Regions from separate parts of the Bacillus cereus group sp. RP37 genome, predicted to be linked through region 3. Evidence: a T-box and tRNA genes for the amino acid it is inferred to sense, from the RefSeq annotation. Region 3 holds a T-box; the other regions hold tRNA genes.

Region 1 (3,791 bases), 2.3 Mb from region 3:
TGATGGCAGAGAGGTCACACCCGTTCCCATACCGAACACGGAAGTTAAGCTCTCTAGCGCCGATGGTAGTTGGGACCTTGTCCCTGTGAGAGTAGGACGTTGCCAGGCAAATGGAGGATTAGCTCAGCTGGGAGAGCACCTGCCTTACAAGCAGGGGGTCGGCGGTTCGATCCCGTCATCCTCCACCATTTAGCCGACTTAGCTCAATTGGTAGAGCAACTGACTTGTAATCAGTAGGTTGGGGGTTCAAGTCCTCTAGTCGGCACCAGAAAATCATGGCGGTTGTGGCGAAGTGGTTAACGCACCGGATTGTGGCTCCGGCATTCGTGGGTTCGATTCCCATCAGTCGCCCCATTTTTTCTTGAAATAATTAATATGCGGGTGTGGCGGAATTGGCAGACGCACTAGACTTAGGATCTAGCGCCTTTGGCGTGGGGGTTCGACTCCCTTCACCCGCACTTTTAATAAAATAACTCAAACATGTCTTGCGGAAGTAGTTCAGTGGTAGAATACAACCTTGCCAAGGTTGGGGTCGCGGGTTCGAATCCCGTCTTCCGCTCCAATTTTCAATATGACATGCCGGGGTGGCGGAACAGGCAGACGCACAGGACTTAAAATCCTGCGGTGGGTGACCACCGTGCGGGTTCGACCCCCGCCCTCGGCACCATATGCGCCCGTAGCTCAATTGGATAGAGCGTTTGACTACGGATCAAGAGGTTAGGGGTTCGACTCCTCTCGGGCGCGCTTTTATTAACGGGAAGTGGCTCAGCTTGGTAGAGCACCTGGTTTGGGACCAGGGGGTCGCAGGTTCAAATCCTGTCTTCCCGATTTTCCAAAAAACACGGGGCCTTAGCTCAGCTGGGAGAGCGCCTGCCTTGCACGCAGGAGGTCAGCGGTTCGATCCCGCTAGGCTCCACTTTTTTTAATATCATTTATGGCGGTGTAGCTCAGCTGGCTAGAGCGTACGGTTCATACCCGTGAGGTCGGGGGTTCGATCCCCTCCGCCGCTACCATAAAGGACCTTTAGCTCAGCTGGTTAGAGCAGACGGCTCATAACCGTCCGGTCGTAGGTTCGAGTCCTACAAGGTCCACCACTAAAGGTTTATATCTCGGAGGTATACCCAAGTTCGGCTGAAGGGATCGGTCTTGAAAACCGACAGGCGGCGAGAGTCGCGCGGGGGTTCGAATCCCTCTACCTCCTCCATTTTTTCTAAATTAAATATTTTATCATCGCGGGGTGGAGCAGCACGGTAGCTCGTCGGGCTCATAACCCGAAGGTCGCAGGTTCAAATCCTGTCCCCGCAACCAAATGGTCCCGTGGTGTAGTGGTTAACATGCCTGCCTGTCACGCAGGAGATCGCCGGTTCGACCCCGGTCGGGACCGCCATTTTTTACATAAAGGCTCGGTAGCTCAGTCGGTAGAGCAGAGGACTGAAAATCCTCGTGTCGGCGGTTCGATTCCGTCCCGAGCCACCATTTTGAAGTCGCAAGCCGACTTAGCTCAATTGGTAGAGCAACTGACTTGTAATCAGTAGGTTGGGGGTTCAAGTCCTCTAGTCGGCACCACTTTCAAAATGAGCCATTAGCTCAGTTGGTAGAGCATCTGACTTTTAATCAGAGGGTCGAAGGTTCGAATCCTTCATGGCTCACCATTTATAATTTAATGCGGGTGTAGTTTAGTGGTAAAACAAGAGCCTTCCAAGCTCTGGTCGAGAGTTCGATTCTCTTCACCCGCTTTTCAATTATGGGCCTATAGCTCAGCTGGTTAGAGCGCACGCCTGATAAGCGTGAGGTCGATGGTTCGAGTCCATTTAGGCCCACCATAATTGTTCCGCAGTAGCTCAGTGGTAGAGCTATCGGCTGTTAACCGATCGGTCGTAGGTTCGAGTCCTACCTGCGGAGCCATATTTATAGAGAAGTACCCAAGTGGCTCAAGGGGCTCCCCTGCTAAGGGAGTAGATCGCGAACGCGGTGCGAGGGTTCGAATCCCTTCTTCTCTGCCAGAACTGGCCCGTTGGTCAAGTGGTTAAGACACCGCCCTTTCACGGCGGTAACACGGGTTCGAATCCCGTACGGGTCATACTAAAAGAGATAGCATAATCTGCTATCTCTTTTTTGTTGTGTAAAAGCGGACTTTGAATCGTCTGCTTTTTTTTTATAGATTTCTTGTATACTTTTTTCTATTCTAATCGTCTAACTAATAGAAAGGAGAGAGCGATGGAGTATGAAAAGATTATTATAAAAACCTCTAAAAGCATTTATAGGTATTTTCTTAAAATAGGGCTAACACCATATGCCCATTAACCTAAGAATTTTATAATGCCCTCAAAATTAGCTTGATGGTGATGGGGTATCGCCATCATTTTGGAAATAAACCACGTTAAGATTATATAAGTTTAATTTCACATGAGCTTTTTTCTTTTTTTGATTACGTTACAGCTCCATCATAAAATATACGAGGTAATTTATTAAAATCATACTGAATTACTTTATCAAAGCTATCCAAATATGCATGTAAAGATTGTGTAATCATAAGATTAACAACTTTTTCTTTGGTATTAAAAATAATAATAGGTTTTTTAAGTGACCAAGTATACCCAACTTCCCACATTGTTCCGGAATCTTGATCATTATATATTGCAAAGGTAATATCACTATGTTGAATTGCATTTACATCAGTAACAAAGTTTTGAAATTGCCATTCATAAGATCCAAAGGGAAATTTACTCATATATTTTCGTGGAGAAAATACATTTAATCCTTTCTTAGATAAAATTATCTCTAATTTTTCTAATAGTGCAATTTGTTCAGGGTTGAAAAATGGCCCGGCTAAATATATATTCATTTATTTGCCCCCCTAATGGTTATAAAAATAATTATTTTTTATTCACTTATATGATTTGTATGTATGTAAACAAGTTTTAATAAGAGTTTTTGGTTTTGAGATAATAAAAGGTATAATTACAAAGTAATTATGCTGTGAAAGTTAAAAATTTTATAATGCTTCCAAAACAAAAATATTGTGTCTTTTATAACAACGAGGTCCATTTTTATGGTTCTGGGGATCGTATTAAATTTTAACTTGATGGCGAGGGGCTAACACCAGCAGATGTAGAAGACATTGTTCAAGACACGATACATAAAGCATTATTGTCTGTACCAAATATGAAAATTACTTATATAAAAACATGGTTATTTCAAGTTGCGATTAATAGACACCGTGATTTATCAAGAAGGCAAAAGCGTAGTGAAGAAATCCCGATTGAATCTGTTCAATTAATTGGATCAAAAGGATTAGATGAACCACTTTTGAGAAAAGAGCTTCAAGTAGAAATACAAAGCATGCTTGGAAAGATGAATCCAATATATAAATATATCCTTTTATTAAAGTATAATTATGAATTTTTATATAAGGAAATAGCAACCATATTAGAGATGAAAGAAGAAAATGTGAGTTGCGCTTGATATATTCAGAAAATCGCCGATATAATTTCAATCACCAAAGAAAACATAAGAAAAATCCTTTCACAATCTAAAGAAAACGCCTCCATTAAAATGGATTCCACACCTATTCCATCAACTTTACACTCTATGTGAAAAAGTTCACAAATAGGTCATAATTTGTGAAGTAATTCACAATAATACGTGCTACAATATGAGTGTAAAGAAGTTAAACAACATTAAATTAGTATTTTAATTAATTACTTAAACAATCATAAAAAATAGATGTGAACAATAGAGAGGGGAAATTAACATGAAAAAAGGTATCAATCGTGTAGTATTAGTAGGAA
Region 2 (3,791 bases), 1.7 Mb from region 3:
CTGATTTTTATACGTAACTTACCCCACTAATTAAAATCTTTCTTCATTCCGTATGCTCCGAGATTTCACTTAAAGCAAATCCAGCTTGATCATCTGCCGATTCTCTTATAGCTAAATCACCTAGTGCTAGCATCCCAACGAGTTGACCACTCTCAACTACTGGTAATCGTCTAATTTGATACTGTGCCATTAACTCTGTGGCTTTTTCAATAGAATCATCTGGAGAAACTGAAACAATGTTTGTTGTCATTACATTTGTAATTTTATTAGATCCAGGATGTTTCTCAGCAATCCCTCGAACAACTAAATCTCGGTCCGTAACAAGCCCAACAACTTGCTCATTTTCAACAACCGGAATCAATCCAATCGATTCTTCTTTCATCTTTACAGCAGCCTCATATACATTGTCTAGCGGTGTACAATGTACAATATGAGTACTCATACAGTCTCTCACTCGTGTCATTTTTGTCTCCTCCTTTTTATACATACCATAGCTTTTCCTAAATTCCTTTATTTATTTCAGGAAAATCAGTTGATAAAGGAGGATTAACGCACAATAAAAAAGAGTCAGCATATTGCTGACTCTTTTTTTTATGACCCGTACGGGATTCGAACCCGTGTTACCGCCGTGAAAGGGCGGTGTCTTAACCACTTGACCAACGGGCCATGGCTCCGCAGGTAGGACTCGAACCTACGACCGATCGGTTAACAGCCGATAGCTCTACCACTGAGCTACTGCGGAATAATATATATGGTGGGCCTAAATGGACTCGAACCATCGACCTCACGCTTATCAGGCGTGCGCTCTAACCAGCTGAGCTATAGGCCCATATACTTTTACAGGGGCAGTAGGAATCGAACCCACACTGGAGGTTTTGGAGACCTCAGTTCTACCTTTAAACTATGCCCCTAAAGGATGCCGGCTAGAGGACTTGAACCCCCAACCTACTGATTACAAGTCAGTTGCTCTACCAATTGAGCTAAGCCGGCATAAAAAAAATGGTGGCTCGGGACGGAATCGAACCGCCGACACGAGGATTTTCAGTCCTCTGCTCTACCGACTGAGCTACCGAGCCAACATAAATGGCGGTCCCGACCGGGGTCGAACCGGCGATCTCCTGCGTGACAGGCAGGCATGTTAACCACTACACCACGGGACCATTTGGTTGCGGGGACAGGATTTGAACCTGCGACCTTCGGGTTATGAGCCCGACGAGCTACCGTGCTGCTCCACCCCGCGACAATATAATGTTTTTTAAAAAATGGAGGAGGTAGAGGGATTCGAACCCCCGCGCGACTCTCGCCGCCTGTCGGTTTTCAAGACCGATCCCTTCAGCCGAACTTGGGTATACCTCCATGAAGGAAAAAATAAAATTTTATTATTATATGTATCTAAACCATTTAAAAAGAAAATGGAGGAGGTAGAGGGATTCGAACCCCCGCGCGATTCTCACCGCCTGTCGGTTTTCAAGACCGATCCCTTCAGCCGAACTTGGGTATACCTCCGAGACATATAATAAATAAAGTGGAGCCTAGCGGGATCGAACCGCTGACCTCCTGCGTGCAAGGCAGGCGCTCTCCCAGCTGAGCTAAGGCCCCATGTTTTTGGGAATATCGGGAAGACAGGATTTGAACCTGCGACCCCCTGGTCCCAAACCAGGTGCTCTACCAAGCTGAGCCACTTCCCGTTAATAAAAGCGCGCCCGAGAGGAGTCGAACCCCTAACCTCTTGATCCGTAGTCAAACGCTCTATCCAATTGAGCTACGGGCGCATATGGTGCCGAGGGCGGGGGTCGAACCCGCACGGTGGTCACCCACCGCAGGATTTTAAGTCCTGTGCGTCTGCCTGTTCCGCCACCCCGGCATGTCATATTGAAAATTGGAGCGGAAGACGGGATTCGAACCCGCGACCCCAACCTTGGCAAGGTTGTATTCTACCACTGAACTACTTCCGCAAGACATGTTTGAGTTATTTCATTAAAAGTGCGGGTGAAGGGAGTCGAACCCCCACGCCAAAGGCGCTAGATCCTAAGTCTAGTGCGTCTGCCAATTCCGCCACACCCGCATATTTGATTAAAATGGTGAGCCATGAAGGATTCGAACCTTCGACCCTCTGATTAAAAGTCAGATGCTCTACCAACTGAGCTAATGGCTCTTAATGGCTGGGCTAGCTGGATTCGAACCAGCGCATGACGGAGTCAAAGTCCGTTGCCTTACCGCTTGGCTATAGCCCATTAATTAAGAATGGTGGAGGGGGGCAGATTCGAACTGCCGAACCCGAAGGAGCGGATTTACAGTCCGCCGCGTTTAGCCACTTCGCTACCCCTCCGACATATATGGTGGAGGATGACGGGATCGAACCGCCGACCCCCTGCTTGTAAGGCAGGTGCTCTCCCAGCTGAGCTAATCCTCCATTTTGCCTGGCAACGTCCTACTCTCACAGGGACAAGGTCCCAACTACCATCGGCGCTAGAGAGCTTAACTTCCGTGTTCGGTATGGGAACGGGTGTGACCTCTCTGCCATCATTACCAGACTGTATTCATTTAAGACAAGAATCATTTTAACTTATTTTACTTTTAAAGTCAACAAGTTTTTTTATATTCTTTCAAAACTAGATAACATTGCTTCATATTATATGGTTAAGTCCTCGATCTATTAGTATTCGTCAGCTCCACATGTCACCATGCTTCCACCTCGAACCTATCAACCTGATCATCTTTCAGGGATCTTACTAGCTTACGCTATGGGAAATCTCATCTTGAGGGGGGCTTCATGCTTAGATGCTTTCAGCACTTATCCCTTCCGCACATAGCTACCCAGCTATGCCCTTGGCAGAACAACTGGTACACCAGCGGTGCGTCCATCCCGGTCCTCTCGTACTAAGGACAGCTCCTCTCAAATTTCCTACGCCCACGACGGATAGGGACCGAACTGTCTCACGACGTTCTGAACCCAGCTCGCGTACCGCTTTAATGGGCGAACAGCCCAACCCTTGGGACCGACTACAGCCCCAGGATGCGATGAGCCGACATCGAGGTGCCAAACCTCCCCGTCGATGTGGACTCTTGGGGGAGATAAGCCTGTTATCCCCGGGGTAGCTTTTATCCGTTGAGCGATGGCCCTTCCATGCGGAACCACCGGATCACTAAGCCCGACTTTCGTCCCTGCTCGACTTGTAGGTCTCGCAGTCAAGCTCCCTTATGCCTTTGCACTCTACGAATGATTTCCAACCATTCTGAGGGAACCTTTGGGCGCCTCCGTTACACTTTAGGAGGCGACCGCCCCAGTCAAACTGCCCACCTGACACTGTCTCCCGGGTCGATAAGACCCGTAGGTTAGAATTTCAATACAGTCAGGGCGGTATCCCACCAGCGCCTCCACCGAAGCTAGCGCTCCGGTTTCAATGGCTCCCGCCTATCCTGTACAAACTGTACCAAAATTCAATATCAGGCTACAGTAAAGCTCCACGGGGTCTTTCCGTCCTGTCGCGGGTAACCTGCATCTTCACAGGTACTATAATTTCACCGAGTCTCTGGTTGAGACAGTGCCCAAATCGTTACACCTTTCGTGCGGGTCGGAACTTACCCGACAAGGAATTTCGCTACCTTAGGACCGTTATAGTTACGGCCGCCGTTTACTGGGGCTTCAGTTCAGAGCTTCGCTTACGCTAACCCCTCTCCTTAACCTTCCAGCACCGGGCAGGTGTCAGCCCCTATACTTCGCCTTACGGCTTCGCAGAGACCTGTGTTTTTGCTAAACAGTCGCTTGGGCCTATTCACTGCGGCTTTCC
Region 3 (3,791 bases):
TACTCTGCACGGTTACATATCGCTATCATAGCATCTATTGCATAACTCCTATCTGTTTTTTCTAATATACCTTGTAAAATAGATGAATCAAAATTTAATAGCGGTAACGTTCCAGCAACCTGATTAAACTTTGGATACTCTTTAAACCCACTATCAACTTTAGAGAGTTTAATTGCATCAAATAAATCTTCGTTTTTGAGCGTTTTATTCTCATAACTATCTTTCAATCGTTCATATTCTGTATAATTGCGAATCACATCTTCATCAAGACCGATATGAAAAGCTGCGTTCGGTCTATATTTAGCGAACATAAATAGAATCACTTCTGGTAAATACACTTTCAACAACTCACTAGGTGTAATACTATTCCCTGAAGAACTAGACATTTTTTCATGATTCCCTTTAATTCCAATGAAATCATAAGCAACGTAATGAGGAGCTTCACGATTAAATATTTCCCTTGCAATTTCCTTCGATACATTATAACTACCCGATTCCGATGAATGATCTCTTCCGCCCGGCTCAAAAATAACATCCTCTATCATCCACCTCATCGGCCAATCGATTTTCCAATTCAGTTTCATTTTATTTGTATTTAATACTGATAATTCATTTTGATTTCCACATACACATTCATACTGAACTGTTTTTAATACTTTATCAAAATGTGTAATCGTTGTTGCATCTTTCCCGCATTTCTCACAATATAACGTAACCGGATAAAAGCTCTCTCGCTCTTCTTCACTACACTCTCCAGTTTTAAATCTTATTAATATATCATATATTTCTTTTCTTTTATATAAAGCCTCTAATATGTTTTTGTTATACCTTCCGCTTCTATATTCAGCATGTTGATATATGAATTCCACATCAACCCCAAATACTTGAAGCGATTTCTCAAACTCTTTTTCAAAATGCTCTGCATACGAATTATGACATCCATACGGATCTGGAATATCACAGTATGGCATACCAATATATTTTGCAAAAGATGGATCAATATTTTTAGGAACTTTTCTAAACCTGTCATAATCATCCCATGAGAATATAAAACGAGTCCTTTTCCCTAAATCTTGAAGTGCTCTTACAACAAAATAAGTCGTTATTATTTCGCGAAAGTTCCCGATATGAACAGAACCAGATGGACTGATTCCAGATGCACAAACAAAAGTTTCTTTATTTGGATGTTTTCTAATTAATTCATGTGCTACTTCATACGCCCAATGCATATGTTATTCACCTCAATTATTATTTGTTTTCATATTTTCAAATTTATGCAATAAAAAAACTCCCACCCCCAAGATTATTCATCTTGAGGACGAGAGTTGTTAGCTTCGCGGTACCACCTCAGTTTGTTAATACGTCGCCATATTAACCTCTTCAGGTACGGCAAAATATGCTTATACCCTATCTCTATAACGGGAGAATCCGTCGCACCATCCCTAAACAAATTAGTTCCTTGCGCAGCTCCAAGTCTTTTTTCATTAAGATGTATACTGCTCTTTCTCAGCTACCAGAGCTCTCTGTACGTATCCTTTCTTAACTACTCTTCTCTTCCATGCCATTTTAAATATTATTTTTTTATATGATAATTTATAAAACTTTTATTGTCAAACTTTTCTAAAAAATAGCTATCTAAAAAAATGTTTTATCGCTTCTAATTGAATTTTATGGATACATTCATCACAACAATATGTCCCTTTCGGTTTCTCTTTAAATCGCTTATATTTTTCACTACCTTCGTAAACACGAAATATATTTTTACAAGAAAAGCAAACAATTTCATAAAACATCATATGCATTTTCCTCTCCATGTTTATACATTTTTTTATCTCTTGAGAAAATCAATTTTCTACAGTACAAATCTTAATATCTTCTGACTAAAAGGTTTATCTCTATTCTAATCGAATTATATAAATATCTTATAAAGCGAGGTGAAAATCTTGATTAGTAATATAGAATTAGTTTTAGATGCTTTAGCAAGTTTTGCTAAAGGACCTCGTTAGAATGAAAGTATTGGAGTTGAAATACAATGAATCGTATTAATTACATAAGACAAGAAGAAAAGAAATATCATGACCTTTGCTATGAACAATACAAACTATTTGAAACTGGCTCTTGGCTTTACAAACCGGTTAAAACAGTTATGGACTTAATGGAGTACTTTGAAGGACAAAATAACTTACAAGTACTTGATCTAGGCTCTGGCGTTGGAAGAAATAGCATTCCAATTGCACAAATAATAAAAAATAATAACGGCACTGTTACTTGTGTGGACTTACTGGATTCCGCTTTAACAAAATTACAAATTTATAGTAAAGAACATGATGTTTTTGAAGTTATAAAAACAGAACAAGCAGCAATTGAAAACTACTACATCCAACCTGATATTTTTGATTATATCGTTGCAATATCAAGTTTAGAGCATGTTCAATCAGAAGAAGATTTAAAAAACGTGCTCCATTCTATGAAAAAAGGTACAAAGACTGGTGGTATCAATTGTTTAATTATTAACTCGAACATACAAGAAATTGACTTACATACGAAAGAAGAATTAGATGCTTTAATTGAAATTAACCTTCCAACTGAACATATGATATATCTATTAAAAAGCATTTATAAGGAATGGCAAGAAATAAAAGTTGAAATAAAAGAAATAGCTTATAATATAGTCCGAAACGAAAGACACATTCAATTAAAAACAAATGCTATTACGTTTGTCGTTCAGAAATAATCGTATAATTAAGATGTGACTCTTTCTCTCAAATTCATTTTTATTGTACAAAATTTGTTACTTTATATATTTATTAATCAAAACACAAAAACCATGCTTCAGTATCATTAGAAACATGGTTTTTATTATTGATCATACTAAATTGCTTAGCTATTTAATGAATTCATTAACTGGAAGAAATGTTCAGGTTCATGTGTCTTATTTAATTCATACCATGAATGGAGTGTATCTGGCGCAAATACATCTAATTTTTTCAGTACCTCCACTGCAAATTCCAAAGGAGCTACTCCAGATGCAGTAATAAGATTTTCACCAGACGCTACAGATCCCATTTCATATAAATTTTCCCCTTTATATGTAGGACAAACCATTTTCATATAATCTAAACTATTACTTGTATGCTTTCTAGAATTTAAGTATCCGTAATTTGCAAGGCCTATTGTTGCACCACAAATTGCAGCCACAATAGTACCAATCTTTAAAGCTTCTTCAACTTTTTGCAATATGGGTTTATGTATGTTTTCAGTCCAAGTATTTCCTCCAGGTAAAATCAATAAATCATTACTCTCAAGTACACATTCATCTAGGGAAATATCTGGCTTTACGTTCAAGCCTCCCATTGAAATAACCCTTTCTTTATTTATTCCAACTGTAACTACTTTAAAAGGTGCTAAACCCTTTTTAAAATATCTACCTGTATTAAGTTCAGCAATTAAATGTCCGTATTCCCAATCGGACATCGTATGAAATACATATAAATAAGCTTTTCTAGTTTGCATTCAATAACACTCCATTCACAACTTAATCTAATCTTTTCTAAAAGATAATCTATTTATTATTTATAATTGCTTGTCGAGCTTTTTCTTTATCATCAAAATGAATAGTCAAATCCTTTAAAATTTGATACGTTTCATGCCCTTTCCCTGCAATCAAAACAATATCATTAGAAGATGCCATGTTTATTGCATGTTTTATAGCAAGTTCACGATCTACTTCAACTTTATAATTCAAATTATTATTCTGTGAAAATCCTTTTTCAATATCTTTCATTATTGCC

Evidence for each region. The T-box of region 3 lies ahead of lysS (lysine--tRNA ligase). A T-box ahead of a tRNA ligase gene usually reads a tRNA of that ligase, here a tRNA-Lys.
Region 1: it has a tRNA-Lys gene. The T-box ahead of lysS (lysine--tRNA ligase) is inferred to sense a tRNA for this amino acid. The anticodon was not compared.
Region 2: it has a tRNA-Lys gene. The T-box ahead of lysS (lysine--tRNA ligase) is inferred to sense a tRNA for this amino acid. The anticodon was not compared.

Annotation. Positions count from the first base shown of each region.
Region 1 is NZ_JARVHP010000001.1:567,745-571,535, forward strand. It holds rRNA gene rrf (5S ribosomal RNA) at 1-108, shown strand, start outside; tRNA gene QCI44_RS02880 (tRNA-Val) at 113-188, shown strand; tRNA gene QCI44_RS02885 (tRNA-Thr) at 193-268, shown strand; tRNA gene QCI44_RS02890 (tRNA-His) at 279-354, shown strand; tRNA gene QCI44_RS02895 (tRNA-Leu) at 378-458, shown strand; tRNA gene QCI44_RS02900 (tRNA-Gly) at 488-562, shown strand; tRNA gene QCI44_RS02905 (tRNA-Leu) at 579-667, shown strand; tRNA gene QCI44_RS02910 (tRNA-Arg) at 671-744, shown strand; tRNA gene QCI44_RS02915 (tRNA-Pro) at 755-828, shown strand; tRNA gene QCI44_RS02920 (tRNA-Ala) at 844-916, shown strand; tRNA gene QCI44_RS02925 (tRNA-Met) at 937-1,013, shown strand; tRNA gene QCI44_RS02930 (tRNA-Ile) at 1,018-1,094, shown strand; tRNA gene QCI44_RS02935 (tRNA-Ser) at 1,112-1,204, shown strand; tRNA gene QCI44_RS02940 (tRNA-Met) at 1,232-1,308, shown strand; tRNA gene QCI44_RS02945 (tRNA-Asp) at 1,312-1,387, shown strand; tRNA gene QCI44_RS02950 (tRNA-Phe) at 1,401-1,476, shown strand; tRNA gene QCI44_RS02955 (tRNA-Thr) at 1,491-1,566, shown strand; tRNA gene QCI44_RS02960 (tRNA-Lys) at 1,577-1,652, shown strand; tRNA gene QCI44_RS02965 (tRNA-Gly) at 1,666-1,736, shown strand; tRNA gene QCI44_RS02970 (tRNA-Ile) at 1,747-1,823, shown strand; tRNA gene QCI44_RS02975 (tRNA-Asn) at 1,831-1,905, shown strand; tRNA gene QCI44_RS02980 (tRNA-Ser) at 1,913-2,003, shown strand; tRNA gene QCI44_RS02985 (tRNA-Glu) at 2,009-2,080, shown strand; gene QCI44_RS02990 (nucleoside 2-deoxyribosyltransferase) at 2,429-2,845, opposite strand; partial or broken gene QCI44_RS02995 (RNA polymerase sigma factor) at 3,115-3,465, shown strand; gene QCI44_RS03000 (L-lactate dehydrogenase) at 3,755-3,791, shown strand, end outside.
Region 2 is NZ_JARVHP010000001.1:4,634,807-4,638,597, forward strand. It holds gene QCI44_RS24510 (CBS domain-containing protein) at 44-463, opposite strand; tRNA gene QCI44_RS24515 (tRNA-Glu) at 595-666, opposite strand; tRNA gene QCI44_RS24520 (tRNA-Asn) at 668-742, opposite strand; tRNA gene QCI44_RS24525 (tRNA-Ile) at 753-829, opposite strand; tRNA gene QCI44_RS24530 (tRNA-Trp) at 841-911, opposite strand; tRNA gene QCI44_RS24535 (tRNA-Thr) at 918-990, opposite strand; tRNA gene QCI44_RS24540 (tRNA-Phe) at 1,001-1,076, opposite strand; tRNA gene QCI44_RS24545 (tRNA-Asp) at 1,085-1,160, opposite strand; tRNA gene QCI44_RS24550 (tRNA-Met) at 1,164-1,240, opposite strand; tRNA gene QCI44_RS24555 (tRNA-Ser) at 1,264-1,356, opposite strand; tRNA gene QCI44_RS24560 (tRNA-Ser) at 1,414-1,506, opposite strand; tRNA gene QCI44_RS24565 (tRNA-Ala) at 1,527-1,599, opposite strand; tRNA gene QCI44_RS24570 (tRNA-Pro) at 1,615-1,688, opposite strand; tRNA gene QCI44_RS24575 (tRNA-Arg) at 1,699-1,772, opposite strand; tRNA gene QCI44_RS24580 (tRNA-Leu) at 1,776-1,864, opposite strand; tRNA gene QCI44_RS24585 (tRNA-Gly) at 1,881-1,955, opposite strand; tRNA gene QCI44_RS24590 (tRNA-Leu) at 1,985-2,065, opposite strand; tRNA gene QCI44_RS24595 (tRNA-Lys) at 2,080-2,155, opposite strand; tRNA gene QCI44_RS24600 (tRNA-Gln) at 2,160-2,234, opposite strand; tRNA gene QCI44_RS24605 (tRNA-Tyr) at 2,246-2,329, opposite strand; tRNA gene QCI44_RS24610 (tRNA-Val) at 2,338-2,413, opposite strand; rRNA gene rrf (5S ribosomal RNA) at 2,419-2,534, opposite strand; rRNA gene QCI44_RS24620 (23S ribosomal RNA) at 2,637-3,791, opposite strand, start outside.
Region 3 is NZ_JARVHP010000001.1:2,908,379-2,912,169, forward strand. It holds gene lysS (lysine--tRNA ligase) at 1-1,229, opposite strand, end outside; T-box leader at 1,312-1,568, opposite strand; gene QCI44_RS15575 (DUF2197 domain-containing protein) at 1,632-1,802, opposite strand; gene QCI44_RS15580 (class I SAM-dependent methyltransferase) at 2,033-2,734, shown strand; gene QCI44_RS15585 (type 1 glutamine amidotransferase family protein) at 2,881-3,513, opposite strand; gene QCI44_RS15590 (UDP-N-acetylmuramoyl-L-alanyl-D-glutamate--2,6-diaminopimelate ligase) at 3,563-3,791, opposite strand, start outside.